DNA from 2 places in the Blautia sp. LMAG:36 genome. Region 1 is predicted to be linked to the other one. Evidence: riboswitches for the same ligand, from Rfam matches in the RefSeq annotation. Region 1 holds a riboswitch; the other holds the start of a gene.
The links. A riboswitch is a leader RNA that binds a small molecule or an ion and turns the genes downstream of it on or off. The one in region 1 is predicted to bind ZMP and ZTP.
Positions count from the first base shown of each region.

Region 2: another riboswitch for ZMP and ZTP. It lies ahead of CCC17_RS11280 (formate--tetrahydrofolate ligase); the one in region 1 lies ahead of CCC17_RS03230 (IMP cyclohydrolase).

Region 1 covers NZ_NALB01000003.1:641,089-656,682, reverse strand. Annotated here, with positions in the region: gene CCC17_RS03265 (NAD(P)/FAD-dependent oxidoreductase) at 1-767, opposite strand, end outside; gene CCC17_RS03260 (iron-containing alcohol dehydrogenase) at 1,080-2,264, shown strand; tRNA gene CCC17_RS03255 (tRNA-Phe) at 2,395-2,467, shown strand; gene CCC17_RS03250 (3D domain-containing protein) at 2,572-3,651, opposite strand; gene CCC17_RS03245 (lysozyme family protein) at 3,814-4,503, shown strand; tRNA gene CCC17_RS03240 (tRNA-Gly) at 4,670-4,742, shown strand; gene CCC17_RS03235 (phosphoribosylaminoimidazolecarboxamide formyltransferase) at 4,907-6,091, opposite strand; gene CCC17_RS03230 (IMP cyclohydrolase) at 6,130-6,843, opposite strand; ZMP/ZTP riboswitch at 6,930-7,011, opposite strand; gene CCC17_RS03225 (peptidoglycan recognition protein family protein) at 7,109-7,825, opposite strand; gene guaB (IMP dehydrogenase) at 7,938-9,392, opposite strand; gene CCC17_RS03215 (DUF6106 family protein) at 9,460-9,963, opposite strand; gene groL (chaperonin GroEL) at 10,081-11,700, opposite strand; gene groES (co-chaperone GroES) at 11,748-12,032, opposite strand; partial or broken gene codY (GTP-sensing pleiotropic transcriptional regulator CodY) at 12,330-13,114, opposite strand; gene topA (type I DNA topoisomerase) at 13,261-15,333, opposite strand; gene dprA (DNA-processing protein DprA) at 15,409-15,594, opposite strand, start outside.
Region 2 covers NZ_NALB01000007.1:388,825-404,418, reverse strand. Annotated here, with positions in the region: gene CCC17_RS11310 (response regulator transcription factor) at 1-232, opposite strand, end outside; gene CCC17_RS11305 (TlpA family protein disulfide reductase) at 438-1,586, shown strand; gene CCC17_RS11300 (CD1871A family CXXC motif-containing protein) at 1,614-1,766, shown strand; gene CCC17_RS11295 (4Fe-4S binding protein) at 1,774-2,622, shown strand; gene CCC17_RS11290 (helix-turn-helix domain-containing protein) at 2,686-3,414, opposite strand; gene CCC17_RS11285 (sodium-dependent transporter) at 3,636-5,036, shown strand; ZMP/ZTP riboswitch at 5,277-5,358, shown strand; gene CCC17_RS11280 (formate--tetrahydrofolate ligase) at 5,432-7,117, shown strand; gene CCC17_RS11275 (methylated-DNA--[protein]-cysteine S-methyltransferase) at 7,668-8,201, shown strand; gene CCC17_RS11270 (MGMT family protein) at 8,309-8,617, shown strand; gene CCC17_RS11265 (hypothetical protein) at 8,691-9,032, shown strand; gene CCC17_RS11260 (MarR family winged helix-turn-helix transcriptional regulator) at 9,164-9,616, shown strand; gene CCC17_RS11255 (MATE family efflux transporter) at 9,606-10,958, shown strand; gene CCC17_RS11250 (putative ABC transporter permease) at 11,083-11,970, shown strand; gene CCC17_RS11245 (biotin transporter BioY) at 12,051-12,596, opposite strand; gene bioB (biotin synthase BioB) at 12,698-13,669, opposite strand; gene CCC17_RS11235 (TrkH family potassium uptake protein) at 13,977-15,314, shown strand; gene CCC17_RS11230 (potassium channel family protein) at 15,334-15,594, shown strand, end outside.

The DNA.
Region 1 (15,594 bases):
ATCTCTTCATTGACCCGGATATTTCCTTTTTCATTCAGTTCCGCTCCGATCTGGCGAGCCATCTCCGAGCTTCCGGCTGTACCAAGTGCTACAAAGACTCCCTCTGCCGGCACAAAAGAATCTGCTCCGGTACCTGCTTCCTGCATGGACACATCACTTTTCAGGCGGATGCCGGAAACCCGCTCATCCCCTTCGATCGCCTGGATCTTCATGGTGTTAACCGGAAGCGGATTTTCTCTTGAAAATTCCGGTTTCTTTCCATCTGTAAAGATCGTCACACGGGAAGCGGTATGAGAAAGTTCTTCTGCTTCATGAAGAGCAAAATCACTGTTTCCAAGCACTGCCACTTCTTTTCCTCTGTAAAAAAATGCGTCACATACTGCGCAGTAGCTGACACCTTTTCCCTCAAATTCCTTTACTCCCGGAATCCTGGCAGAAGCTCTCCTGCTTCCAGTTGCCAGGATCACGCTGCGTGCCTCAAAATCTCCTGCGGTAGTTTTCACCTCAAAAGTATCAAAACCACCCATTCCCACAACCTGGGCATCCAGGATCCGTACTCCAAGTGCTCTTGCCTGGGCAAGACCTCTTTCGAAAAGTTCTCTGCCGGACAGCGGCTGCTCCAGTCCGTAATAGTTCTCGATCTTCTCCGCTTTTTCCAGTGAACCGATCCCTGTATTTATGATCAGCGGATCCATATTTCCTCTTGCCGCATAAAGTGCTGCCGAGATCCCGGCCGGACCTGCTCCTATGATAATGATATTCTCCATTTCAGACACCTGCTTTCTTCTTCGTTTGGATCTGTTCTATAATATACGCTTCGCATTGGTCTGTTTCTGTGATCAGGTCACTTTTCCTTCACAGAAGTCATTATACCACATTCCCCAAAAATTACACCTTTTTTTCAATAGCTTTTATTTGCGTCTGTTTCTCTTCTATGCTATTATTATAACGACTTTAAACCAATTAAATGAATCAAGATGATACCCCTGCGGGATCATAAATATCTGCTTAACCTGTAAGGAAACAGATTCCTTATATTTATCAATAGATCATGAATCATAAAAAGGAGCCTAATCTCTATGAGAAATTTTGAATATTTTACCCCTACCCGGGTTATTTTCGGAAAAGATACACACCTTAAGATCGGCACTGTTCTAAAAGAGCAGAACTGCAGCAAAGTACTGATCCATTATGGCAGCCACAGTGCAGTAAGCTCCGGTCTGATCGATGAGATCCGATCTTCTCTGGATGAAGCTGGAATTTCCTATGTCACTCTTGGCGGTGTGGTTCCCAATCCCCGTCTCTCCAAGGTACGTGAAGGTATTGAGCTTTGCCGCAAAGAACAGGTTGATTTTCTTTTGGCTGTTGGCGGTGGCAGCGTTATTGATTCCTGTAAGGCCATCGGCTATGGACTTGCCAATCCGGATACAGATGTATGGAACTTTTTTCTCCGCACCGAAACCCCAAAAGCCTGTCTTCCTGTAGGCGTTATCCTGACGATCGCAGCTTCCGGAAGTGAAATGAGCGGATCCTGTGTGATCACCAATGAAGAGGGCTGGCTGAAACGGAGTAGTGCCCGCAACGATCTGTGCCGCCCACGTTTTGCTATTTTAAATCCCCGCCTCACCTATACCCTGCCGCAATATCAGACCGAAAGCGGCTGTGTGGATATCCTGATGCATACTATGGAACGGTACTTTGTAAATATCGAAACCATGGAGATCACTGACAGTATCAGCGAATCTCTGATGCAAACCGTGATCTATAACTCCCGGATCCTGATGAAGGAGGCGGATAATTATACTGCACGGGCAGAGATCATGTGGGCCGGCAGCCTTTCCCACAATGGACTTACCGGCTGCGGAACCGGCGGTGGTGACTGGGCCTGTCACCAGCTGGAGCATGAACTGGGCGGCACCTACGATGTGGCTCACGGAGCCGGTCTTGCCGCTTTGTGGGGAAGCTGGGCACGTTACGTTTATGATGCAAATCCGGAACGCTTTGCCCAGTTTGCAGTCAATATCTTTGACATTCCCTGCAGTACCGACTTCAACAAAACTGCTCTTGCCGGCATAGAAGCCATGGAAGATTATTTCCGTTCCATCCAGATGCCTACCAGCCTTCATGAGCTTGGTCTTGATCTTACAGAAAAGGAGATTCATGATCTGGCGTTTAAATGCAGCTTTGAAGACACCCGTACCATCGGTGTGTTCAAACAGCTGAACATGAAAGATATGGAAAAAATCTATCTTGCTGCCAGATAAATCTGTAGCCATAATATTGCAGATGTTTTTTTGAAAATCAGATTTTTCAGAAAAACATCTGCTTTTTTTATTTTTTCCTTGCATTCTCTACATAAATGTGTTAAAGTAACAAAGTACTCGAAAGAGACATGCCCAGATAGCTCAGTTGGTAGAGCAGAGGACTGAAAATCCTCGTGTCGCTGGTTCGATTCCGGCTCTGGGCATTATTTTTTTACTCTGATCGCAGAATAGCCTCTGCTGGTCAGAGTTTTTTTATACAAAAAACTGCTGCAAATCCCTTGTGGAATCTACAGCAGTCTTTTTCTGATCACTGAAGCAAATAAACTTCTGTATAAAACACGCCCTTCTGCTCTGCTTCGGAGTGTGTTGCCACATATACATCAATGCAATTGGTCCGGATCGCTCCTCCACAGTCCTCTGCAACATAAACCTGTCCATTGATCACTACTTTGGAGCCGTATGGGATCTGACTCGGATCCACTGCGATCGTACGGTTGGTAGTGGCCGTTACTCCTGTGGAAGTAATTCCATTCGCCCATGGTCCGCAGCAGATGCTGCACGGACAATAATGCGTGATCCGGAATGTTCCCAGTGGTTTCAGGGTCGCGTCAGAAGATACTGATACCGGCGTTCCGATCTGTACGCCAGCTGCGATACTTCCGGAACCACCTGTGGAAGTTACACCATCCACCGCATCCGCAAAAACGCCCTCCCCGGAACTCTTAGTAAGGGATCCTGCTTTTGTATTCTTTTCCTGCTCTGCCTTGGCCACTTCCGTAGCCTGATAACCTTCCAGACAGCTGGTCGGAATATAGCCGACGTGATCTGAACCACTGTCATCTGTGTAAACGATCCTGCTCCAGATAGCATCTACCGTACCTGTTCTTTTCAGCTCATCATCCTGAAGAACCTCTCCTACAACCTCTCCGTCCTTCTTGCCGGGATAATCCAGGATATCACTGTCCTGTGCCGCTGTAACTGTATCCGTAAATTTATTTACGATCTCCGTATCACTGAGCACGCTGTCCGAAACATAACCGATGATCTTGTCCTCACCTTTCTTTTGGAAGGTCACCTTGCTCCAGCCATTGTCACAGACTGCAACTCTTTCAAGTTTCGTTCCCAAGATCACAGAACGCAGCTCTGTACCACTGTCTCCCGGATTGGACCGGATTTCCGTATTTTTCGCTGTAACATAAAGCGTATCACTCTTCGCCAGAGCATTTACTGTATTTCCCGCCCCATCATCGATCTGAAACTGCTGAGGTGATTTTTTCTCCTGTGTATATGTATCCATTGTTGCTTCATATCCCAGTACCTCTGCTGATACGGATGCAGGGAAAAGCATAGAAGCACATAAAATAACTGCCAGAAGCTTTTTTCGCATGAAATCTTGCCTCCTTTTTTCCGACATTCTACGGTTTGTCCCGACTATCATAGCATATCAGATCGTATTTTGCAATTTCACAGGACAGTCTTCAGAAATTTTTAACAAAAAGATCATATTTTTTAACTGGTCAAATCTATCCGTAACGGATACAATACTTATATGAATACAAAACACAAGAAACCAACCCTTACTAAAAAACAGCGCCACAGACTCCGTGTACAGCAGGTGCGAAGGCAGAAGATCTTTCTGACATGTCTTTTTCTGCTGATCGTGGGCTGTATCCTTCTGCGTTTTTCCAAATTTTCCGGCAGGCAGAAGGAAACCCATCAGATCAATGCAGCCTGTGAAGCTTATCGCGATGAGGTTTCCAGCGAAGCAGCACAATATGATATGTCCGACTATGTAGACCTGATCCTGGCTGTGATGATGCAGGAAAGCTCCGGACAGGGTACCGATCCCATGCAGTCCTCAGAAGGAGCCTACAACACCAGATATCCTCAGCAGCCCAATGGTATCACAGATCCTTCTTACTCTATTTCCTGTGGCATCCAGGAACTGAAATATGCTCTGGAAAAGGCCGTCTGTACCGGTCCGACTGATCTTTCCAAAATCCGTCTGGCTCTGCAGGCATACAATTTCGGAGCCGATTCCTATTTTGCTTATCTGGAAGAAAACGGTCAGACTGTGTGGACGGCCCAAAGTGCTCAGGCCTTTGCTCAGATGGCAAGCGGCGGCACACAACGTGATGAAGATGATCCCCTTCATGATCCTGCCGGTCCATGGGACTATGGTGACCAATACTATCCGGATCATGTTTTGCGCTATTACCACTTAGACAATAACTCATAAACCACCGAAATATTGTCATATACAAGTTCTATTTCAGACGTCTGGAATAAACTTTATATGTTGTGTATAATTTCAAAAAAATTCCAAAAAACATTTGACAGAATATAAAATCTATGCTAATATATGTCTTGTCGCTGAGGGAAACACTTGAAACGATAAGACATATGCGATAGTGGCGTAGTTGGTAACGCGCGACCTTGCCAAGGTCGAGACCGCGGGTTCGAGCCCCGTCTATCGCTCTTCAGAACTCTGAGTTTTTCAGAGTTCTTTTTTATTTTTAAAACTATCCTTTTTCGATCAAAAAGTCCCGGGTCTGATCTCTTTTTTCCAGAAATTCAGATTCGGGACTTTATATTTTTTATCTTTTATTTCAGCTGCATATCATGGCCAAGGCATGCATCTTTTAGTGGTGGAAAAGGCGGATTCCTGTAAATGCCATCACCATTCCATACTTATTACATGTATCGATAACTGCGTCATCACGTACAGATCCACCCGGCTCTGCAATATATTTTACACCGCTCTTATATGCGCGCTCGATATTATCACTGAATGGGAAGAATGCATCGGATCCCAGTGTCACGCCGGTAAGACCATCCAGCCATGCTCTCTTCTCTTCTTTTGTGAACACTTCCGGCTTCTCTGTGAATGTCTTTTCCCATGCACCATCTGCAAGGACATCCATATATTCCTCACCAATGTAAACATCAATGGCATTATCTCTCTCCGCACGTGTGATCGTGTCTTTAAACGGAAGCTCCAGTACTTTCGGACACTGACGGAGATACCAGTTATCTGCCTTCTGACCTGCAAGGCGTGTACAATGTACACGGGACTGCTGTCCTGCACCAACGCCGATAGCCTGTCCGTCCTTAACAAAGCATACAGAATTGGACTGTGTATATTTCAGGATGATCAGAGAAACCTTCATATCTCTCTTGGCTTCTTCCGTAAGCTCTTTATTCTCTGTTACAATATTGGAGATCAGCGCATCATCAATTGCCAGCTCCTGGCGGCCCTGCTCAAAGGTGACTCCAAATACCTGTTTGTGCTCCAAAGGTTCTGGAACATAGTTTTCATCGATCTGGATCACATTGTAATTGCCTTTTTTCTTCTGCTTCAGAATTTCAAGAGCCTCCTCTGTATATCCTGGTGCGATCACACCATCAGAAACCTCTCTCTTGATCAGCATTGCGGTATCTTTGTCGCAGACATCAGAAAGAGAAATAAAATCACCAAATGATGACATACGATCTGCACCTCTTGCTCTTGCATACGCACATGCAAGCGGGGAAAAATTCTTCCAGTCCATATCACCTACCCAGTAGATCTTTGCCAGTGTCTCATTCAGCGGAAGTCCGATGGAAGCACCTGCCGGAGATACATGCTTAAATGAAGTTGCTGCCGGAAGTCCGGTTGCTTTCTTAAGGTCACGTACCAGCTGCCAGCCATTAAAGGCATCCAGGAAGTTGATGTATCCTGGTCTTCCGGAGAGTACCTGGATCGGAAGCTCACTTCCATCTGCCATATAGATCTTTGATGGTTTCTGATTTGGGTTACATCCGTATTTTAACTGTAATTCTTTCATGAAAAAGCTCCTCCGTTCTCTGTGATATCCCTATTTTCTTATTTATTCTTGTTTACGATCCTGGATTCATATTTTCCTGTCTCAATGTCAATAAAACGAACAAAGAGAGAAACTTTATTATCCTGGTTCAGGCTCTTCCAGAGGAGATCCGTAAACTCATCAATATCGCTTGGGATCTCTACCAGCTTCGGCTCTCCCTCGAAACTTGGAAGTGGATTTCCATCGCATTTATAAGTATGGATAAAACGTCCCTGTCCTGCCGCCGCATTCTCATAGGCAAATGTATAACGAAGACAGGAATCCGGATTTCCGTTATTGCTCTTTAAAATAGACATCGCATAATTGAATTTACCGTCTTCAACATGAAGAACACCTGAAATACGAGGTGTATAGTTCGGCGCATCCGGCTCAAACTCTCTGCTGCGGAGAGACTGTTCAAAGGTGAGCTGTCTGTCCATTCCCTCATAGATCGTATCTGTCTGATCACCGTTTGTTACGATGGTCTTATTTCCAAGGACACGTACCGGTGCATAAATGATCAGGCTCGGGTCTGTAAGCTTGGACGGATCAAAAGCCTGTGTACGGATTCCTTCCCCATCCTCAACAAAAATACGGTTTCTGCTGTTCTCGCTTCTTCCCATAATAAAATATGCAGTAACTGCATGTTTCCCGTCAGCGGAACGTCCGATCACAATTCCTCTTCCCGGATAGGAATTTTCTTTCAGTTCTTTTTCAAGTGAAAATGTCGTCATTTTTCACAGTCCTCCTTGTCTAATGTAAGGCCCGGGGCTTATCCCAGGATATGAACGGTAACAAAAAACCGCCTGGACACCCCTTATCAGGCTGCCCAGGCGGTCGGCTTCTCACTTCACTGCACTCCCTGTAGGTAATCCTACTTTCCGCCAGTCATGCAGCTTCTGCTGTTATACTACAATACTTCTTCTTAATTTTCAAGCCCCTATTTTCAGAAATTATTTTTCCAGACTTCTTGTTGCTCACAAAATAAACAATAACACTTTATTTCCCCTGTAATGCATAATCTGTCTGGATCTGTGCTGCAATGTCTGATTTCATCTGGATCCATGCATCGGGATTTTCCACGTAATACTTCGGACAGTCTTTACCTGTGACATCATAATGACGGATCACCTGATCCGAAGTCAGTCCAAAGCGTGTACAAAGCCACGCTGTCAGCTTTACCGCCGAATCATAGGTTGCTGTATTAAACTGCCCTGTTTCATCCGGATGGCAGCATTCAATGGATATGGTATCTACATTTCTGGAATTTGTGGCATAGGATATTTCTGAAGTGGGAATACATTGTACCACTTCTCCCTCCAAACCTATCACAAAATGACTGCTGACTTTGTTGTCCTGCGTTGTCGCAAGATTTTCAAAATAATTCCGGTTGGATATGGCAGTAGATCCCGGATTGGCCGTATAATGAATGGCTATATAATTTACCTGTTCGATAGAAATCTGTGGTCTGGAATAGGAATTCGGTGTCAGAAGCTCCACATCAATAAAAGGTGCTCCTTCTGCCTGCCATTGTTCCGGTCCGCCATTTCCGCTGGCATTCCCGGATATTTCTTCCTGTCCGGACTGAGTTTCACTCTGTTCCATGCGCATCTCAAAAAATGCGTATCCTAACGCACACGCAGCAAAAGCAACGATCACAATGATACATATCAGCACAATCCTCTGCAGGATCTTGATCGGGTTCTTTTTTCTCAAAGACTTCTTTTTTCTTCTGGAAGACCCGGAGGAAGTTTTCTTTACGGAAACAGGCCGCCCGCTATGGGACGGCCTGGGTGACTTTTTACCGGTCTTACCTTTTTTTCCTTTATTATTCATCTACACTGTAGTTTGGAGCCTCTTTTGTGATATGGATGTCATGTGGATGTGACTCCTTGAGAGATGCAGCGGAGATCTTAATGAATCTGCCTGTTGTTTTCAGCTTCTCAATGTTCTCTGCTCCGCAGTAACCCATACCGGATCTTAAACCGCCAATTAACTGGAATACGGTATCCTCAACGTGTCCTTTGTATGCAACACGTCCTTCAACACCTTCTGGAACAAGCTTCTTGGCGTTCTCCTGGAAGTAACGATCCTTGCTGCCGTTCTCCATAGCTGCAATAGATCCCATTCCACGGTATACTTTATATTTTCTTCCCTGATAGAGCTCGAATGTTCCCGGGCTCTCATCGCATCCAGCAAACATGCTGCCCATCATGCAGACATTGGCGCCTGCCGCGATAGCCTTGGTGATGTCTCCGGAATACTTGATTCCACCATCTGCGATGATCGGGATTCCGTAGCTGTTGGCTACTTCATAGCAATCCATAACAGCAGTAACCTGCGGTACACCGATACCTGCAACAACACGTGTGGTACAGATAGATCCAGGTCCGATACCAACTTTAACTGCATCTACACCAGCTTCGATCAGTGCCTTGGTAGCTGCTCCTGTTGCAACGTTACCTGCGATAACCTGAAGTTCCGGATATGCAGCCTTGATCTCGCGGACTGCTTTTAAGATATTCTCAGAATGACCATGTGCGGAATCAATTACGATTACATCCACATTCGCTTTCACAAGTGCATCTACACGTGCAAGTACATTGGCTGTGATACCAACTGCCGCACCACAGAGAAGACGTCCCTGTGCATCCTTGGCTGCAAGCGGATATTTGATCTGTTTCTCGATATCCTTGATGGTAATGAGTCCTTTTAAATTAAAGTCGTCATCTACAATGGGTAATTTCTCCTTACGGGATTTCGCAAGGATCTTCTTGGCATCCTCAAGTGTGATTCCTTCCTTGGCTGTGATCAGTCCTTCAGAAGTCATGCACTCCTTGATCTTTCTGCTGAAATCTGTCTCAAATTTAAGATCACGGTTTGTGATAATACCTACAAGCTTTCTGCCTTCTGTGATCGGAACACCGGAAATACGGTATTTCGCCATCAGATCATTGGCATCTTTCAGTGTATGCTCCGGTGAAAGATAAAATGGATCTGTAATAACACCGTTCTCAGAACGTTTAACCTTATCAACCTCTTCTGCCTGTGCTTCGATGGACATATTCTTGTGGATGATACCGATACCACCCTGTCTGGCCATGGCAATTGCCATTCTGTGCTCTGTAACTGTGTCCATTCCCGCACTCATCATGGGGATATTCAGCTTTACTTTCTTGGTTAAATACGTTGAAACATCTACCTGATTCGGAATCACTTTAGAATAAGCCGGAACCAGAAGGACGTCATCAAACGTAATGCCTTCACCAATAATAGTACCCATTGCATTTCCTCCCTTGTGTAAGATATTTTAAATTTGTGAACTAGTGTAACAAAAAACAAGATTCATGTCAATCCAAAAAAACTTTACTTGGTGCAGAATTTTTCATGGTATTTGCAAGTGCGTCATCCAGTTCCAGGATCACTTTGCAGGTTTCTCCACTGTCTCTTATGATCATTGCATAGCGTTTATGATCCTCAATTCCTGATGAAAAATCATACTCTTTCATCTTCTGATTGCCATTATAATAGTCCATTCTGTGGGACTTTAATGGTGCCACAAGGTCTGCCTCCGCAAGCTGGAGCGATTTCACTCTTTTCCTTTTTGATTTTGACATGATCATATCAATGTCCAGTTCTCCGTTAACAAACAGATACTCGTACTCCAGATCTGTCTTCGGTATTACAAAATAACATGCAATACCAAGTGCAATAGCCGGTACCAGCAAAAGTACATTCAGCACAAGGCCTCCCAGGACCATGATCACCGTCAGCGCTATCAGACCGTATTTCACAACCAGATCTTTCGCTGTCTGCTTCTTTTTTACCAGAAGCTCTGAATATAAGTCACTCATTTGTTTCTTCCTTTCGTAATTTACTGACTTTTTGATTATAACACAAAAAGAGAGCCGCGTCTATGGCGCAGGCCCTCTCATTTTGTGAATTAATTATTTCACCTGCTCAGCTGATAATTACATCATTCCCATTCCCGGGTTTGCAGCCGGAGCCGGAGTATCTTCTTTGATTGTGGAAACTACAGCCTCTGTTGTAAGGAGTGTAGATGCAACACTTGTAGCATTCTGAAGAGCACTTCTTGTAACCTTAGCCGGATCAAGGATTCCGTTCTCAACCATGTTTACGTATTTCTCATTGAGAGCATCGAAGCCTGTACCGATCTCAGACTCTCTTACTTTGTTGATAATAACAGCGCCTTCCAGTCCTGCGTTTGCAGCGATGTGGAACAGCGGAGCCTCAAGAGCTTTCAGGATCACATAAGCACCTGTCTTCTCATCTCCTTCAAGTGTTGTTGCAAGTTTTGCAACCTCTTTGGAAGCATGGATGTAAGCAGATCCGCCACCTGCGATGATACCTTCCTCAACAGCTGCTCTTGTTGCTGCAAGAGCATCCTCAAGACGAAGTTTTGCTTCTTTCATCTCTGTCTCAGTAGCAGCACCTACACGGATAACAGCTACGCCGCCAGCCAGTTTTGCAAGTCTCTCCTGAAGTTTCTCTTTATCGAACTCGGATTTTGTCTCCTCGATCTGCGCACGGATCTGTGCAACACGTTTTGCAATGGCATCTTTGTCACCGAGACCATCAACGATAACTGTGTTCTCTTTTGCAACTTTAACAGATTTTGCACGTCCAAGCTGCTCCATCTTAGCTTCTTTCAGGTCAAGACCAAGCTCATCGGAGATCACCTGTCCGCCTGTCAGGATCGCGATATCCTGAAGCATCTCTTTTCTTCTGTCACCATAGCCAGGAGCTTTTACAGCTACTACCTGGAAGGTTCCTCTCAGTTTGTTGACGATCAGAGTTGTAAGGGCCTCACCCTCAACATCCTCAGCGATGATGAGAAGTTTCGCACCGGCCTGAACAACCTGCTCAAGAAGTGGAAGGATCTCCTGGATATTGCTGATCTTCTTGTCTGTGATCAGGATGTACGGATCATCAAGAGTTGCCTCCATTTTCTCCATATCTGTGGACATGTATGCGGAAATATATCCACGGTCAAACTGCATACCTTCTACAAGGTCAAGCTCTGTATGCATGGTCTTGGACTCCTCAACAGTGATAACACCGTCTTTGGAAACTTTCTCCATAGCATCAGCAACAAGCTGTCCAACCTGCTCATCACTTGCAGAGATTGCTGCTACGTTAGCGATCTGCTCTTTGCCGTTGATTGCCTGGCTCATGTTCTTGATCGCTTCTACTGCAACATCTGTTGCTTTTTTCATACCTTTTCTGAGGATGATCGGGTTGGCACCTGCTGCCAGGTTCTTCATTCCCTCATGAACCATTGCCTGAGCAAGTACAGTCGCTGTTGTAGTACCATCACCTGCTACATCGTTTGTCTTGGATGCAACTTCCTTGATGATCTGAGCACCCATGTTCTCGAATCCGTCCTCAAGCTCGATCTCTTTTGCGATGGAAACACCATCGTTTGTGATAAGCGGAGCACCGAAAGATTTGTCAAGTACTACGTTTCTTCCTTTCGGTCCAAGTGTTACTCTTACTGTATCTGCAAGTTTATTTACACCAGCTTCAAGTGCTGCTCTTGCTTCTGCGCCATATTTAATTTCTTTTGCCATGATAAAATGACCTCCTATTTATATTGATATACGATAAGATGTTTATATTATTTAATAACTGCCAGGATATCTTCCTGTTTTACAATGATGTAATCCGTACCATCCATCTTAACTTCTGTTCCTGCATATTTGGAGTAAATAACAGTGTTTCCGACTTCTACTTCCATCTTTACTTCTTTGCCATTTACAACTCCGCCAGGACCAACTGCGATAACTTCTGCCTGCTGTGGTTTCTCCTGTGCCTGTCCCGGAAGTACGATTCCGGATGCTGTTGTCTCTTCTGCTTCAACCTGTTTTAATACTACTCTGTCGCCTAAAGGTACTAACTTCATGATCTATGTTCCTCCTTTATAAGTTCCATCTTCGTCTGCTAGCACTCACTTTATACGAGTGCTAATCACTATGGCTATATTAGTGAATTTCACATATTTTCGCAACCCTTTTAAGATATGGTTTTTCTATATTATTCTGATTTTATCTCTTTTATACTCTTGTTTTCTCTTGTTTTCTCAATTTCATTATTTATTTTGATTTTATGAAACAGACAAAAAAGAGACTCCCACGCTAGCGGGAAGTCTCTTTTGTCACGTTCTTTATCTTATATCAAGCATCTGACAGTGCTGATCACATTATGCCTTCTTGCTTCTCTGTGCTTTTATCTCCTCAAGCTCATCAAAGATCACTTCATTAAGAACTTTAATGTAAGTTCCCTTCATACCGGACGAACGGGATTCGATCACACCTGCGCTCTCGAATTTACGCAGTGCATTTACGATCACGGATCTGGTGATACCTACACGGTCAGCGATCTTGCTGGCAACCAGGATACCCTCATCACCATCCAGCTCATCAAAAATATGGATGATCGCCTCAAGTTCTGAGAAGGACAGTGTACTGAATGCCGATTTAACGATCTGCTGTTTTCTGTCTTCTTCTGCGTTCTCGTCATGAACCGCACGCATCATTTCCAGGCCAACAACTGTTGTACCATACTCGCTGACATAATATCCTCAATATCATAGGGATGATCATTGCGGTACATGAATAACGTTCCCAGTCTCTCACCTGCAATATCGATCGGATTCACGATTCCCTGATAATTTCCGGGTACATGCTCAAAGCCAAGTGTCTGGAGATTGACATTCTCCTTTGTGGAAAGAACACCAAGAAATCTCTCATTCAATAACGGGTCGATATGTCCGCCGATCTTGTCATCGATCAGCTCTGTGATCTCATCCACACCCGGGCAGATACTGACTCCCAGAACCTTACCTTTCTTACTGAGTACCAGGATATTGGAACTTAAGGTTTCCATGAGCACCTGGCAAATATCGTTAAACACTACCTTGCTTGAGCTGCTGTTATGCAGAAGCTTATTGATTTTTCTAGTTTTATCTAGCAACTGAACGCTCATTTTTCCTCCTTTCACTTTCGTACCTTGAAAGAAATCGTTTTTCTAGTCTAATATTACACGTTATTCTGGAAATTTACAAGACATTTTTATATTTTTTTTATTTTTAACGGGATTTTCTGAAAATTAATAGAAAAGCATTTATTCAATCAATCTTCATCTTTTGGTTTTTGTTCCACATATCCGCAGGTTTCCTGGCTGCAAACCAGCTTATTTCCCTTTTCGAGCATATAATTACCACATTTCGGACATTTCTTTGCAGAAGGTTTCTGCCAGGACATAAAATCACATTCCGGATTATTCTCACATCCGTAATATTTTCTGCCTTTTTTCGTTTTTTTCATGACAATTTCGCCGCCGCACTTCGGACATGCAACACCGATCTTCTCATAATATGGTTTTGTATTACGGCAGTCCGGAAATCCGGGGCATGCAAGAAATCTTCCATGAGGACCGTACTTGATCACCATGTTGCGGCCACAGTTGTCGCAGATCACATCCGTAACCTCATCCTGTATATCAACTTTCTCAAGCTCTTTCTCAGCCTCATCCACATCATGCTTCAGATCCGGATAGAAGTTACGTACAACCGTTTTCCACTGTACGGTACCTGCTTCCACGCAGTCCAAAAGTCCCTCCATAGTTGCTGTAAAGTTTACATCCACAATACTTGGAAAAGCCTGTTTCATAATATTATTAACAACCTCTCCAAGCTCTGTGACGTAAAGATTTTTCTGTTCCTTGGATACATAGCGTCTGCTGATGATCGTTGTGATGGTCGGCGCATACGTACTTGGACGTCCGATTCCAAGCTCTTCCATAGTCTTTACAAGTGAAGCCTCTGTGTAATGTGCCGGCGGCTGTGTAAAATGCTGCTCCGGCTTCAGTTCTTTCAGCTTCAGCTCCATACCCTTTTCCAGACTTTGACTTAAAACATTGCCCTTTTTGTCATCGCCCTCTTCTGTGTACACAGACATAAAGCCATCAAAGGCAACCTTGGATGCTGCAACCGTGAACACATACTCACCTGCTCCGATCTTGACAGACGTGGTCTCATAACGTGCCGGTGCCATTCTGCTCGCCGCAAAACGTCTCCAGATCAGCTGATATAAACGGAACTGATCCCTGGTCAGGGATTCCTTCACCAGAACTGGTGTCCTCGCAATATCTGTAGGACGGATCGCCTCATGAGCATCCTGTATCTTCTGTCCGTTTTTGATCGCCTTCTCTGTCTGAGAAACATAATCCAAACCATACTGCTCAGAAATATAAGTTCTTGCTGCTGCATCTGCTTCCTCTGAAATTCGAGTAGAATCTGTACGCAGATAGGAGATCAGACCTACCGTACCACTGCCTTTTACATCCACACCTTCATATAACTGCTGTGCCAGGCGCATAGTCTTCTGCGTAGAAAAATTCAGTGTCTTGGCAGCTTCCTGCTGCAGAGTACTTGTGGTAAACGGAAGGGGAGCGTTTTTGATCCTCTCACCTTTTTTTACTTCTGTGATCTCATATTTACAGTCTTCCAGACTTTTCAGGATCTCATCCATTTCCTGACGGTTTCTGATCGGAAGTTTTTTATCTGTTCCATAGAACTTGGCTGTCAACGGTTTCTTCTCACCCTTTACCTGAAATTCACCCTCCAGGCTCCAGTATTCTTCAGGAATGAATGCATTGATCTCATCTTCTCTGTCACAGATGATACGCAGTGCCACAGACTGTACACGGCCTGCACTTAAGCCTCTTTTTACCTTGGCCCAGAGCAGCGGACTGATGGTATAACCTACCATACGATCCAGCATACGCCTGGCCTGCTGTGCATCTACCAGATTCATGTCCAGTTCCCTGGCCTGCTTGATGGACGCCTTAACTGCTGTTTTTGTTACTTCATTAAATGTGATCCTGTGCATCTTTGCAGTATCTGTCTTCAAAGCCTGCATCAGATGCCAGGAAATTGCTTCTCCCTCACGGTCAGGGTCAGTTGCAAGATAGATCTTATCTGCTTTTTTTGCTTCTTTACGAAGTTTTGCAAGAAGCTCACCCTTTCCCCGTATTGTAATATACTTCGGTTCAAAATCATTGTCCACGTCAATACCAAACTGGCTCTTGGGAAAATCCCTCACATGACCGTTGGACGCTTCTACTGTATAATTTGCCCCCAGAAATTTCTTTACTGTCTTCATTTTAGCAGGTGACTCTACTATCACCAGATTTTTGGCCATTTTACCTCTCCTAATCTCATTCTGCCTTCCTGTCCGGCTTAAAAACTCCTGCTAAATCTCCGGGCAAAAAAGCATTTATTCAAGTCTGATATAATACTGTCTCCCGGTTTCCTTCACAAGCCCCATCAAAATAAGCTGTCCCAGGATCCCGGCTGTTTTTCCCGGTGAAAAACCGGTTTTTCTGATAATATGATCCAGATTTTTTGGTCGTAAATCGAGACAACTATACACCAAATCCAAATCCGTTGCAAGTCCTAACTT
Region 2 (15,594 bases), on a different contig from region 1:
GGATCAAAACGGGAGTGGAAGTATCGGATTCCCGAAACTGGCGCAGGATTTCCAGACCATCAACGCCTGGAAGGTTCAGATCAAGAAGGATGAGATCATAATTTTCCACCAGACATAATTCCAGTCCTTCATCCCCGTCAAAACATGTGTCCGCTTCATAGCCATCCATGCGAAGTCCCTCCGCAATAGACTGGCAGAGCTGCTTTTCATCTTCGATTATCAATATATGCATAATAAATTCTCCTAAAAAACAGTTGATTTTGCTTTGTTATCTATCATATCATGTATAGCATAAAATTCCTGTAAATTTTTTTATTTCTTAACAGAGATTTTATACAGGGGATGATATAGTAAGGCTACAGAGAACAAAATTAACATATAAAATATACGCCGGTTCCGGATATGGGCCGGTGATATCAGAAGGGAGAATATAAACAATGAAATTAAGAACACAGAAAATAACAGCACTTATGGCAGCAGCGGTATTAGGAATATCTGCATTTGGAAGCGTACCGGTAACAGCGGCAGAAAGCACGGAAACAGCAGAGATCGGAGAGGCAATGGCGGTGGATGGAGAGGCAGTTTCATCAGATCTGGTAGCAGGTACATTTAAGCCTTCCGACGTAACCTGCAAGGCACAGGATTCTTATGAATATCCGTTTCTGGGACTGAAGCTTTCGCTTTCGAAGGAGCTGTTAAAGCAGATCAAGGACCAGAGCATTGCAATGCTTACCACGGAAGATTTTGAGAATCAGACCAACGCAGTGACATATGCCTATGTAAGCTGGAGCAAAATGACAGAGGAACAGAAAAATGCCGAAATACAGAAGATGGGAACCGGATATGACGACTGGGTGGCAGGTCTGGACAGAATTGGCACAATTGGCGTTTATGACGAAGCTTCACAGAAAAAGCTGGATGAGATCACTGGCTGTACAGAGCATAAAGAGCTTGGAAGCAGCAGTGACGGGAAATACAAATATTATCTGAGCACCAACAAAGATGCAGATGAAAAGCTGACAAAGGAGCTGGAAAAGATCAAAACCGACATTACGGAAATGACACCGTATCAGAATATTTCTGTGTTTGACCAGCCACAGGATACCAGCGTCAACCCGGAGGATGTAAAATCTGTAGGAAAATTTGAAACAACAGGAATAGATGGAAAAACATATACAGAAAAAGTATTCAGTGACTATGACCTGACGCTGGTAAATGTTTTTACAACCTGGTGCTCACCATGCGTAAAAGAAATCCCGGAACTTCAGGAGCTCTATAAAGAAATGAAAGATAAAGGCGTCGGAGTAGCAGGCGTGGTGCTTGATACTACAGATGAAAAGGGAAATCAGGACGAAGAGGCTGTAAAAAAAGCAGGCATTCTTCAGGAAAAAACAAAAGCAAAATATCCGTTCCTGATACCGGATACTACTATGATGAACGGCCGTCTGCAGGGGATTTCCGCATTTCCTGAAACATTTTTTGTTGACAAAGATGGAAACATTGTAGGCGATACCTATACAGGAAGCCATACACTGGACGAATGGAAGGAAATCGTGGAAAAAGAGCTTAAAAACGTTTCAAAGTAAAAGATGATCATTATGGAGAGTGGAAAAATGATTCGGAAAATAACAGAATCCAGGTGGATCGGACCTGCTCTGGCGGTTTTGGGAATTTTACTGATGATACTGGGAATCTGCAGGGGCGAAGTGTCTGTAGTTTTTACAAAAGCGATCAACATCTGTATGGAGTGTATTGGCATTGGATAATAAGAAGATGAAAATAAATGAATGGCCGCGGCATGGGATCCAGGCATTGTGGGCGGCCCTTACAAACAGTCACATATCAGGCTTTGTGACTGGAAAGATCTATACCGGAAAACTGAAAAATGTCTGTGTTCCGGGGCTGAACTGTTATTCCTGCCCCGGGGCAAGAGGGGCCTGTCCCATTGGTTCCCTTCAGGCTGTGATCGGAAGCTGGAACTTCAAGATGGCATATTATGTAGCTGGATTTCTGATCTTTGTAGGAGCGTTGCTTGGAAGACTGGTGTGCGGATTTCTCTGCCCCTTTGGACTGATCCAGGATCTGTTGAACAAGATTCCTTTTCCAAAGAAGATCCGGACATTTCGGGGAGATAAGCTTCTGCGAAAACTGAAATATGTGATCTTTCTTGTATTTGTGATCATACTTCCCATGTTTGTAGTAGATATCATGGGCCAGGGAGCACCATATTTCTGCAAGCTGATCTGCCCGGCAGGAACACTGGAAGGAGGTATCCCTCTGGTGCTGCTGAACAAATCCATGCGAAGTGCAGTAGGCTGGCTGTACATGTGGAAAAATACAATCCTGGTGATCACCATTATCTTATCAATTATGATATACCGGCCATTCTGTAAGTATATCTGTCCGCTGGGAGCTTTTTATTCGGTATTTAATAAAGTTTCCGTTTTTCGTTACAGAGTAGATAAAGAAAAATGTGTTCACTGCGGAAAATGCAGGAATATCTGCCAGATGGAGGTCGATCCGACGGAAAATCCAAACAGTACAGAATGTATCCGATGTGGAAGATGTAAAAAGATATGTCCGACACAGGCGATCCGGTGTGGGTTTGCAGGCAAACCCTGATACAGAAAAATACGAAAACGGTACAGCTTATAAAATATAAGGTGTACCGTTTTTTGCAGAAAACTACTTTTCCATATTATCTATCAGTAACATATTCAGCTGTTCCCAGCGCTTCAGATCTTTTTTTGTAAAAAGCAGCTGGTGGCGGAACGCTTCGGTAAGCTCTTGTGGTTTTAAAGTGATCACACATTTGAATGCGCAGGGCATCAGATCCGCACTGGAAATCCCACACAAAAGTCCTGTTGTAAAATCTCGAAGCTCCAGAGGATTAAAAATGTACAGGAGATCTTCTTCCAGTGGGTTATACTGATTTACAAAGGAAAAACGGATCAGCATATCACTGTAAAGAACTTTTCCGGTGTAAAAAATCTCACTGCTTCTTCCGTTGGCAGAAACAGAACAGATCGTTAAGGTTGCTTCGTATTTTCCGGATTCGCCTTTTTTTTCATAAATATCGATGACGCCATCCTTCGTACGCTGATAGCGTCCATCGTAAAAGTAAAAATATAGCCGCTGTGCCTGAAAAAATGGGCTTTTTTGTCCTTTTCCCGGTGCATTGGACGGTTTACTGGCTGTTTCAGGAAGACCAGTGGTAAGCTGGGACATAGATACCTGGAGAATCTGGCTGATATCATACAAAGTTTCGATATCAACGGAGATATCTCCATTTTCATATTTGCATACGGTAGCTCGACTTTTATGGATGGCATCTGCCAGATCCTGCAGAGTCATCTTTCCGGCTTTTCGGTATTTTCTTATTTGTTCACCTACATAACAGGTAAAATTACTCATTTTGTTTCCTCATACTATCTATTTTTCTTATTAATTTTTATTGTATACGATTATATCGGAAAAACCGGTATTTTGTAAAGTAGTAAGAAACTTTTTTGAGATAAAATTTCGTAAAAAGAAACTTCTGCCATTTGCACTTATCTTTATTTAAGGTAAGATATGGCTGTTAGGCTGAAGGTTTCAGCCTATATCAAATATATACTTGAAGAGGGGAAATTGAAATGAAAGAAAAAGGAAGTAGCTTTTCCGGCTCAATAGGCTTTGTCCTGGCGGCAGCCGGAAGTGCAGTAGGAGTTGGAAATATCTGGAGATTTCCATATCTCTGTGCCAAAGATGGCGGAGGACTTTTCCTGCTGGTTTATCTGGTACTGGTACTGACTTTTGGATTTGTACTGTTGACAACGGATGTAGCACTTGGGAGAAAGACAAAGAAAAATGCATTGAGGGCTTTTGAATCTCTTGATCCAAAGTGGAAATTTTTAGGACATTTAACGTTTATGGTTCCGGCATTGATCATGACCTATTATTCTGTTATCGGTGGATGGATTGTAAAATATTTTTTTACTTATATTATTTCTGATGGGAAAGATGCGGCTTCAGATGTATACTTTACATCATTTATTACATCAGATATTGCACCCGTTGTATTTATGCTGATCTTTCTGGCACTGACTGCCTGGATCGTATTTCGTGGTGTGGAAAAGGGAATCGAAAAGTTTTCCAGGATCATTATGCCGGGGCTGATTCTTCTGATTGTGATCATTGCGATTTTTTCACTGACACTGTCCCATACTGATACGGATGGAACTGTCCGCACCGGTATGCAGGGGCTGGCTGTTTACCTCAAACCGGATTTTCATGGATTGACGGTAAAACGCTTCCTGGAGATCCTTCTGGATGCGATGAGCCAGTTATTCTTTTCCTTAAGTGTATCTATGGGAATCATGATCACATATGGTTCTTATGTGAAAAATGAAGTTAATTTAAATAAAGCAACAAATCAGATTGAGATCTTTGATACCGGCGTTGCGTTTCTTGCAGGAATGATGATCATACCGGCTGTTTTTGTATTTCTCGGAAAGGATGGAATGGCTTCCGGCCCAAGCCTGATATTTATCTCACTGCCAAAGGTTTTTGATGCCATGGGAGTATTTGGCCGTCCGGTGGCAATTGCATTTTTCCTGATGATGGGATTTGCGGCACTGACTTCCTGCGTGTCTGTCATGGAGACACTGGTTGCAAACTGCATGGAACTTTATCATAAGCCACGTAAGAAAATGTGTGGTGCTGTCGGAATCTATTCTCTTGTTACAGCAGTACTGATCTGCCTTGGTTATAACAAACTGTATTTTGAACTTAAACTGCCAAATGGTTCCGTTGGACAGCTGCTGGATGTGATGGATTATATCAGCAACAGTTTTCTGATGCCGTTTATCTCACTTTTGACAAGTATTCTGATCGGCTGGGTGATCGGCCCTGACTGGATCATAGGAGAAGTGGAACGAAATGGGGAACACTTCAAACGGGCAGGGTTATATCGCTTTATGATCCGTTATGTAGTGCCGGTTGTAATGCTGATATTATTCCTGGTATCTACAGGATTTGCAGATTTGATTTCATAAGTGTGGTAATATGTTTATGGCGTCTGGACAGTCGCATTAACGGATGACCAGTACAAGATACGATTAAATAACAGAGGATTTGATGAAAAAAGATATGTACGAATGTTGGAGAGAAAACTAATACATAGAACGGAAATGATTCAGAAAATTAGACTTAGCTCACTTTAAAAGTGAAAAAATAATTTGATAATTTCTTGACAAGTACTAATAAATATGTTAGTATTCAATCATCAAATTAATAAAGTCTTCGGTGACTGACGGAGTTGTGGGATAACCACGAGGGAGCCGGAGATTCGATGAGTCGACCGTCTGGGCAGTATTTGAAAAACTTCAGATACTGCTCTTTTTTATGGGATAAAAGATGCAGACGGTTGCAGCGGAGAAAGGAGAACATTATGGGATTTAAAAGTGACATCGAGATTGCACAGGAGTGCACAATGGAGCCAATTACCAAGATTGCAGAGAAAGCAGGTATTGATGACAAATATCTGGAGCAGTATGGTAAATACAAAGCAAAGATCGACTATAATCTCCTGAAAGAAACAGACAAAAAAGACGGCAAACTGATTCTTGTGACAGCTATCAACCCGACACCGGCCGGGGAAGGAAAAACAACTACAACGGTAGGTCTTGCAGATGGAATGCAGAGACTTGGAAAAAATGTTATGGTAGCTCTTCGTGAGCCATCCCTGGGACCGGTATTCGGTGTCAAAGGTGGTGCGGCAGGCGGCGGCTATGCACAGGTAGTTCCGATGGAGGATATCAACCTTCATTTTACCGGTGATTTCCATGCAATCGGTGCGGCAAACAACCTTCTTGCAGCAATGATCGACAACCATATTTTCCAGGGAAATGAGCTGAACATCGACCCAAGAAAGATCACCTGGAGACGTTGCGTGGATATGAACGACCGTCAGCTTCGTAATGTAGTAGATGGACTTGGCGGAAGAACAAACGGTATGCCGCGTGAGGACGGATATGACATTACCGTAGCATCTGAGATCATGGCAGTTCTCTGTCTGGCAAGTGATATCAAAGATCTGAAAGAGAGACTTTCCAGAATCATCATCGGATACACTTATGGCAAGGTTGCTGAGCAGAAACCGGTAACAGCAGGAGATCTTCACGCAGAGGGTGCTATGACAGCACTTCTGAAGGATGCCCTGAAACCAAACCTTGTTCAGACACTGGAGCATGTTCCGGCAATCGTTCACGGCGGACCATTCGCAAACATCGCTCACGGATGTAACTCCGTAACAGCTACAAAGATGGCTATGAAGCTTGCTGATTATGCCATCACAGAGGCTGGATTCGGTGCTGATCTTGGAGCTGAGAAATTCCTGGATATCAAGTGCCGTATGGCAGGTCTTACACCAAGTGCCGTTGTTATCGTAGCAACCGTACGTGCTCTGAAATATAATGGCGGTGTTGCAAAAGCGGATCTTAACAATGAGAACCTCGAGGCTCTTGAAAAAGGTATCCCGAACCTTCTGAAGCATGTAAGCAATATCAAAAATGTATATAAGCTCCCATGTGTGGTAGCTATTAACGCATTCCCGACCGATACCAAGGCAGAGCTTGATTTTGTGGAAGCAAAATGCAGGGAGCTTGGCGTAAACGTAGCACTTTCAGAGGTATGGGCAAAAGGTGGCGAAGGCGGAATCAAGCTCGCTGAGGAAGTAATCCGTCTTGTTGAAGAGCCGAATGACTTCACATATGCTTATGAGCTGGAAGGCTCCATCGAGGACAAACTGAACCAGATCGTACAGAAGGTTTATGGTGGAAAGAAAGTGGTTCTTACAGCAAATGCCCAGAAGCAGGCGAAACAGCTGGAGGCACTTGGATTTGGCAACTGCCCGATCTGTGTAGCTAAGACCCAGTACAGCTTAACAGACGACCAGACAAAGCTTGGTGCTCCGACAGATTTCGAGGTAACAGTAAGAAATCTTAAGATTTCCGCAGGTGCAGGATTTATTGTTGCACTGACAGGTGAGATCATGACCATGCCAGGACTTCCGAAAGTACCGGCAGCAACCAAGATCGACGTAGACGAGAGCGGTAAGATCACAGGACTGTTCTGATATAAAGATTTTTTGAGGGGAATTCAGATAGAAAGCGGTAGAGCCTGCAAAAATAGAGGCTCTGCCGCTTTTTATATTGTTGTGGAGAGAGTATTGAAAAACTTTTAAAAGCAGGAAAAACACTGGGTTTGACGATCCCGTGATACGAATTTGATACGAAAATCCCCGGAAGTGGTCGAGACTTCCGGGGGTTCTTGTTCCGTTTATGTAAGGTGGTTTAATCCTTTAGGCTGTTACTGCCTGTCGTTTCTGTCCAGCCTAGCCACAGTTGCCATAACAGAAACAAAGAAAGTAATTATAGAACTTGTCATAGGACTTTACATCCTTTCAGCTGGAGGTTCGGCAGCAACAGCATTATAGCATGTTCAAAACAAAAATGGTATAATATTATAAATTGTCAAGAATATCAGCAATCTCCTGCTGCTTGTTGGGATAAAACTCACAATGTCGAGGAAATCGCAGAGGGGACGCGCATGTGACATTTGTGTTAATTAAGAGGAATGCTATAGAAAATATTGTAGAGATAAATGAATGTGGGGGGGGGGAAAATATGGTATACACATGCAAATATAAATCGCTAATCGGAGATATTTTACTTGCTGCAGATGAAATCGGACTTACCGGTTTGTGGTTTGAAGGACAGAAATATTTTGCAAATACACTTCCGGAAGATTATGTTCCACAGGAAACGAAAATTCTCACAGAAGCAAAAAAATGGCTGGATGTATATTTCTCCGGTGAAGAACCGAACTTTACTCCACCACTTCATCCGAACGGTTCAACATTCAGAAAGGCAGTGTGGCAGATTTTACTGGATATTCCCTATGGACAGACGATTACATATGGAGAAATTGCGCGCAGAATTGCAGTGATGAAAAACACTTCCCATATGTCCGCCCAGGCAGTAGGCGGTGCGGTTGGACATAATGAAATTTCCATTATCATTCCCTGCCATCGAGTCATAGGAACAAATGGAAGCTTGACGGGCTATGCCGGAGGAATTGACAAAAAAATTTCACTTCTTAAGCTGGAACATACAGATATGAGCCGTTTGTTTATTCCAAAGAAAGGAACTGCACTGTAAAACTCAGGCTGAGAGGACGGTCTGGTACAGGCGTCCACGAAAAGACAGATATTTTATTTATGAAAGCATGCTATGAAAATTGCCAGCAGGATTTCGGAGGAATAATTATGGGAAAAATACTGGATGAAGATTTAATCTACGAGATACTGTCCGTGGTGGAAGAGATACCTGAGGGAAAAGTGGCCTCCTACGGACAGATCGCACGGCTGATCGGGCGGGATAAAAATTCACGTCTTGTAGGAAAAGTCTTAGGTATGGCAGAATTTTACGGGAAGTATCCCTGCCACAGAGTTGTGAACCATGCAGGGCGTACTGCACCAGGCTGGAGAGAGCAGAAGATGCTTCTGGAAGACGAGGGTGTGGAGTTTAAGGCAAATGGATGTGTAGATATGAAGCAGTATCAGTGGGAGGAGTAGTGTTTTATGAATTGTAGAAATATGATGCAGATCCCGGAGCTTACAGAAGTTCTGAAGCTGAAAGCAGGGGAAAATGGTCTGGAGTAGTTTGTCCGATGGTGCTATTTTGCAGACTGCCTGCAGTGCATCAAAAGTGAATACAGGATTGAATAACTATATCCATGGAGGAGAATTCGTAGTTCTGACAAATCCCAGTGTCACCGACGACAGCCGGAAACTCGTGCTGGAGGAAAAGGACAGAAACGCCGCAGAGCAGCTGTCTTCCTCTATTCTGGATGCAGAACATTTAAGCCGAGAGCGTGTGATGGCACAGGCCAGATATCTGAACCTTGCACCGCTTACCATGACCGATGAGCAGATGGAGAAAGGACTTGAGATCTTTGAAGCTTCTCTGAAAGAGGCATTAGAAGCATAGATTAATAGAAAGTTACTCTGTAATAGAAAGCTACTCTGTAACAGAAAAATAAAACATGCTTGACAAACCATAAATTCCTCGTATAATTATCAATGGTAATTAACTAAGATAATTATATAAGGAGTTTTTTTATGACAAATGAAAAGATCAAGCGGATGTTTGATGCGTTTTATCAGGCAAAGCGGATCCGGGATATGCTTCCGCCACTGCCTCAGGGGGTGATGCCATCCTACATACAGTATCTGGATGTGATCCATTCTCTGCAGAGAGAAAAAAAGGATATCCGGCTCTCTGATATCAGTGATGCCATGAACCTTCCGCGTCCGGGTGTTACCAGAACAGTGAAAGAAATGGAGACAAAGGGATATCTTCAGAAGCTTACGTCTCCGGATGACGGGCGCGTTACTTACATTTCCATAACAGAAAAAGGAGAGATGCTTTCCAGGAAGTATGATCAGGATTATTTCAGCAGTCTGGCGCCCTATCTTTCAGAGATTTCCGAAGAAGAAGCAGACAATATGATCCGGACCATCGGGAAATTTTATCAGATCATGTGTGACAGGAGGGAACATTATGACAAATGATAAGGCAGATTTTACCCAGGGAAATATCCTGAAGAAGCTGGTTGCATTTATGATGCCGGTACTCGGTGCGCTGATCCTGCAGGCTGCCTATGGTGCGGTCGATCTTCTTGTAGTTGGAAGATTCGGTTCCACATCCGGACTGTCAGCGGTTTCCACCGGAAGTCAGGTACTGAATCTTGTTACCTTTGTAGTGATCCAGTTTGCTATGGGTATCACAGTTCTGATCGCACGTTATCTTGGAGAAAAAAGACCGGAGCAGATCGGCTCTGTTATCGGTGGGGCTGCGATCGTTTTTACCATGATATCTGTCGTGCTGTTTATTGTTATGGTAGGCTTTGCACATCCGATCTCCGTGCTGATGCAGGCACCAGACGAAGCGGTAGTGCTGACTGCATCTTATGTACGGATCTGTGGCAGCGGAATTTTCTTTATTGTCGCGTATAACCTACTGTCTGCTATTTTCCGTGGCCTTGGTGACAGCAAATCTCCGTTGCTGTTTGTGCTGGTGGCATGTATTGTAAATGTGATCGGAGATCTGGTACTGGTAGCCGGGTTACATATGGATGCAGCAGGAGCAGCTATTGCTACGGTTTCTGCTCAGGCCTTAAGTGTTGTATTTGCAGTAGTTCTGCTGATAAAGAAGAAGCTTCCGTTTACCATTACAAAAAAAGATTTCCGGCTGAATCCCCAGTGCAGACGTTTTCTAAAGATCGGACTGCCGCTGGCACTTCAGGAATTCCTGACACAGATTTCATTCCTTGCTTTGTGTGCATTTGTCAATCGCCTGGGTCTGGAAGCATCCTCCGGTTACGGAGTTGCATGTAAGATCGTAAACTTTGCCATGCTGGTTCCAAGCTCTCTGATGCAGTCCATGGCTTCCTTTGTTTCACAGAACGTAGGAGCCGGAAAGCCGAAACGTGCGAGAAAATCCATGCTTACGGGAATTGGAGTTGGCCTGTTTGTGGGATGCCTGGTATTTATCCTGATCCTGCTGAAGGGTGATGTGCTGGCAGGATTCTTTTCAACAGATGCCGGCGTTATCCAAAAGGGCTTTGATTATCTGAAGGGGTTTGCTCCGGAGACACTGGTAACGGCTGTTCTGTTCAGTATGATAGGCTATTTCAACGGAAACAACCAGACCATATGGGTTATGGTCCAGGGCCTGATCCAGACGCTTCTGGTACGACTTCCAATGGCGTACTTTATGAGTATCCAGCCGGATGCCAGCCTGACAAAGATCGGTCTTGCAGCACCGGTATCTACCACAGTGGGAATCATTCTGAACATCGGATTCTTTCTGTACTTTACCCGTGTGAAAAAAGAAATTGTTTCGGAAGAATGACCGGATAAAGGGATGTAAATGAGAGGGGTGATATGATATAATCAGAATCACCCCGGCAGAGGTGATGGTACTGACCCCTGAAATAGCTGCCGGAATCTTGACAGCTGTAAAGGAGGAGTACAGGATGATTTGCGGGATGACGTATTTTCAGATATGTCTGTATTTTTTGTTTTATTCTTTTGGAGGATGGGTCGTTGAAGTTATCTTCCATGCAGTAACATTAGGAAAGGTTATAAACCGGGGATTTCTCAACGGTCCGGTATGCCCGGTGTACGGATTTGGTGTACTTTCCGTGTTTGCATTGCTTAATACGCTTCAGAGCGGCGGACATCAGATGAGTGAGGGAATGATCTTTCTGTTTGGAATCGTTCTTGCAACTGCGGTGGAGCTGGTTGCCGGATGGCTTCTGGATGTATGCTTCCATGCAAGATGGTGGGATTATTCAAATAAGCCGCTGAATTTTCACGGCTATATCTGTCTTGAGTTTTCCCTGATATGGGGACTTGCCATTGTGATGGTCGTAAAGGTTTTTCAGAAGTATGTGGAGCGTCAGGCTTCTCATACACCTTCCACACTGGAATGGGTTGTTATGGCAATTCTGTATGCGGTGTATCTGGCTGATCTTATTGTAACAGTGGCGGTGATTCGCGGACTGAACAAGAAGCTTACCCGACTGGATAAGGTACGTGCGGATCTGCGGATCGTGAGTGATAAGCTCAGTGATACTCTGGCAACAACTACCATTGATACAGCACAGAAGGTGGGAGAGGGAAAGGTTCAGGTTGCTCTTGCTAAGGCAGAGCTCAGAGATGCGACTGTGGCTCAGAGAGAAAAATCTGCCGAAATGCTTCGGATGAAGAAAGCGGAGCTTCAGGCACAGTTTGATGAGCTGTCAAGCTCTATCACAAACCATACGGTATTCGGTCAGGGAAGAATCATTAAGGCTTTCCCGGAGATGAAGCACAGAGATTATTTTGAACTGATCCAGGAACTGAAGAAAAAACTCAGATAAGAAAAATGAAACGCGATAAAGAGGCAGCAGGAAATGTTGGAAATTTCCTGCTGCCTCTTTTGGAGTATCAAAATTTCTGCTTATCGGATTCGTTTCTTTATCATTGGTCCGATGATCATGGCGATGATCATTTTTATGAGATCTGCCGGGATAAACGGAATTACACAGATTCCAAGAGCTGCTTTGAAAGTGGAATCTGCAACGATGCAGAACCATACAGTTCCGAAAAGATAGCATACAATTGTTCCTGCGATCATACCAACGAGCTGGATCAGAGGTTTATGGCAGTTGTCAATTACCAGTCCGGCAATAACAGCCATAACGATAAAGCCGATGATGTATCCGCCTGTAGGACCGGCCAGCTTTGCAGGGCCGCCGGTAAATCCGGAAAATACCGGAAGACCTACAAGTCCAAGCAGAAGATAGATCAGATAGCTGATGGTTCCTTTTTTCCATCCGAGAAGATACAGGGACAGATAAATGGCAAGATTGGTAAATGAGATCGGAACCGGACCGATTGGAATGGACAGCGGCGCAAGAATACAGGTGACAGCTGCCATAAGAGCGGTCATGGTGATCTCGTAGGTTTTTGTACGTGGTGCAGAGACAGTATTTGTCTGGTTCATATTAAAAGAGCCTCCTTTGAAAAAGGTAATATATTTACTGGTTCGGGTAAGCAATGAAATGCTGTAAGTGTGTATGATAGGTCATATGTCCATAAGGATGCTTACGCAGATTCAATCTCATAGGTAAATCCTGCATCCGTAATGGTTTTGAGAGTGTCTTCGATTCCCTGACCACCTTCTGTAAGATAACCGGAAGCAAAAATAGAGTCTACAACACTGAGCAGTTTTTTTTCTTCGCCTTTAAAATAAACTTCTCTTCCGGCAGCACATCGGATATCTGCTTTAGGTACAAGAAGTCTTGCCAGGCAGAGGACTTTCATGCAGTATTCGGTTGTTAGCTGGGAAATATCTGCATTTCCGAGAGGAGTTCCCTTGATCGGAAGAAGAAAGTTGATCGGCAGTGCTTCCGGCTGGATCTCACGTAATTCCAGAAGCATGTCAACAACGTCTTCCTTACTTTCACCCATGCCAATGATACCGCCGCTGCAGATCTCGAAACCAAGTCCCTGAAGCATATGGATGTTCCGGACACGCTGGTCAAAGGTATGTGTACTGCAGATATTATGATAAAAGGAACGGCTGCTGTTCAGGTTATGGTTGATCCGGTCAAGACCAGCCTCTTTGAGCATTTTTGCCTGGTGCTCTGTGAGAAAGCCTATGGAGCAGCAGAGATGGGTTCCGTGTTCTTTCATTTTGCGGATCCTGCGGGCCAGCTCCTCGATCTCTTTATCTGTAAATTTCATACCACTCAGTCCGATACAATGTCTGGATAAATGATACTCATTTACGAAATCATTGTCCTGATATAATTTGTCTTCATCTACCCATTTGTATTTATCAATATCGGCAGTGGAACGACATGACTGGGCACAGTAGGCACAATCCTGGGAACAGTTACCACTGCGGGCATTGGTAAGGATGTGGATGCTTACCCGGTTTCCCTTATATTTGTAACGTAAACTGCTGGCACGGTTGATCAGTGCCTCAAGTTCTTCGTCCGGAGTATCTAAAATTGCAATGGCTTCATCTCTGGAAAGCGATGGAGCTTCTTTTTCGCATGATGCAGTGTTCATGTCAATACCTTCCTTTTGAGTTTTTTTGTACGGGTATCACTTTATCACAGAGAAATATCGAATGTCAACTACAAATATAAAATGAGTTTACAATTAAAAACTGTAGTATTAAGGTAATGCTTAGGATCATCAAAGCAGGTAATTTCCTTGATTCGGTTAAAATAATTCTCAATTCAATATCATATCTTTATAAAATCTTAATACGGAAGCAGAGAATTTTATACTATCTTTGAAAGTAGTTATATATAATAAAATGCATTACGAGGATAGCACTGTTAAAAGTATTGATAAGGAGTTCTGATCATTTATGCCGGAAAAATCATATAAGAAAAAACATATGACATCTTTTCAGCTGATTATCATGGGGTTTGCAGGAGTGATCCTTTTGGGAACCGTTCTGCTGATGCTTCCATTTTCTTCTGCGGAGAAAGTGATCACACCATTTCATGAGGCACTTTTTACAGCCACTTCGGCGGTATGTGTTACAGGTCTTGTGGTAAAGGACACTGGAAGCTACTGGTCCCTGGCAGGCCAGACGATCATTCTTGCACTCATACAAACAGGTGGGCTTGGAGTAGTGACTGTGGCTGCGTCTGTTTCCCTTCTTTCCGGAAAGAAAATATCCCTCATGCAAAGAAGCACCATGCAGGATGCAATTTCAGCACCTAAAGTTGGAGGAATCGTCAGACTGACAAGGTTTATTTTGAGGGGAACATTTTTGATCGAAGCTGCAGGGACGGTGTTGCTGCTGCCGGTTTTTATGGGAGATTATGGAAAAAAGGGAATCTGGATGTCAGTCTTTCATTCGATCTCTGCCTTCTGCAATGCCGGATTTGACATTTTGGGAACAGCCTCCGGTTCTTTTCCATCACTGACAGAGTATTCCGGAAATATACTTATAAATGTAGTGATCATGTTGCTGATCATTATAGGTGGAATCGGTTTTCTCACCTGGGATGATATTTATACAAACAAACTGAACTTTAAACGCTACCGCATGCAAAGCAAGATCATTCTCATGACTACCGCATGTCTGATCTTATTTCCGGCAGTTTTTTTCTATATCTGTGATCTGACAAAATTACCCATGGGAAAACGCCTGTTGGCAGCAGCGTTTCAATCGGTAACGACAAGAACTGCCGGATTTAATACTATAAACATTTCAGAGATGAGTGAGGCATCAAAAGCAGTTATGATATTGTTAATGCTAATTGGTGGTTCACCGGGATCTACAGCAGGTGGAATGAAAACAACAACTTTTTCAGTACTTATTTTAAATGCAATTGCGACATTTCGAAGTCAGGAAAATGCAGGGGCTTTTGGTCGAAGACTTGAATATCATGTGATAAAAAATGCAGCGACAATCGCTATATTATATTTTGCCTTGTTTTTTGGCGGCGGAATAGCGATCAGTGTGTACGAAGGCTTTCCGCTTTTAGATTGTCTGTACGAAGCTGCTTCAGCTGTTGGTACGGTAGGTCTGACTCTGGGAATTACACCGGAACTTCATGTTTTTTCACAAGTCGTGTTGATCATACTGATGTATCTGGGACGTGTAGGTGGTCTGACCCTGATCTATGCGGTATTTTCCGGAAGAAATAAGGGAAATGCAAAGCTTCCTCTGGAAAAAATCACAGTTGGATAAGAAGGAGAAAAATAATATTATGAAAAATGTATTGATTATTGGACTTGGAAGGTTTGGAATACATATTGCCATGCAGCTCAATCAGCTGGGACATGAAGTTATGGCAGTTGACTGGAAGGAAGAAAGAGTGGACAAAGTACTGTCGTTTGTGACGAATGCTCAGATTGGTGACAGTACCAATGCTGAATTTTTACAGTCCCTTGGAATTGGAAACTACGACATTTGTTTTGTGACCATTGGAGACAGCTTTCAAAATTCTCTTGAAACAACATCCCTTCTA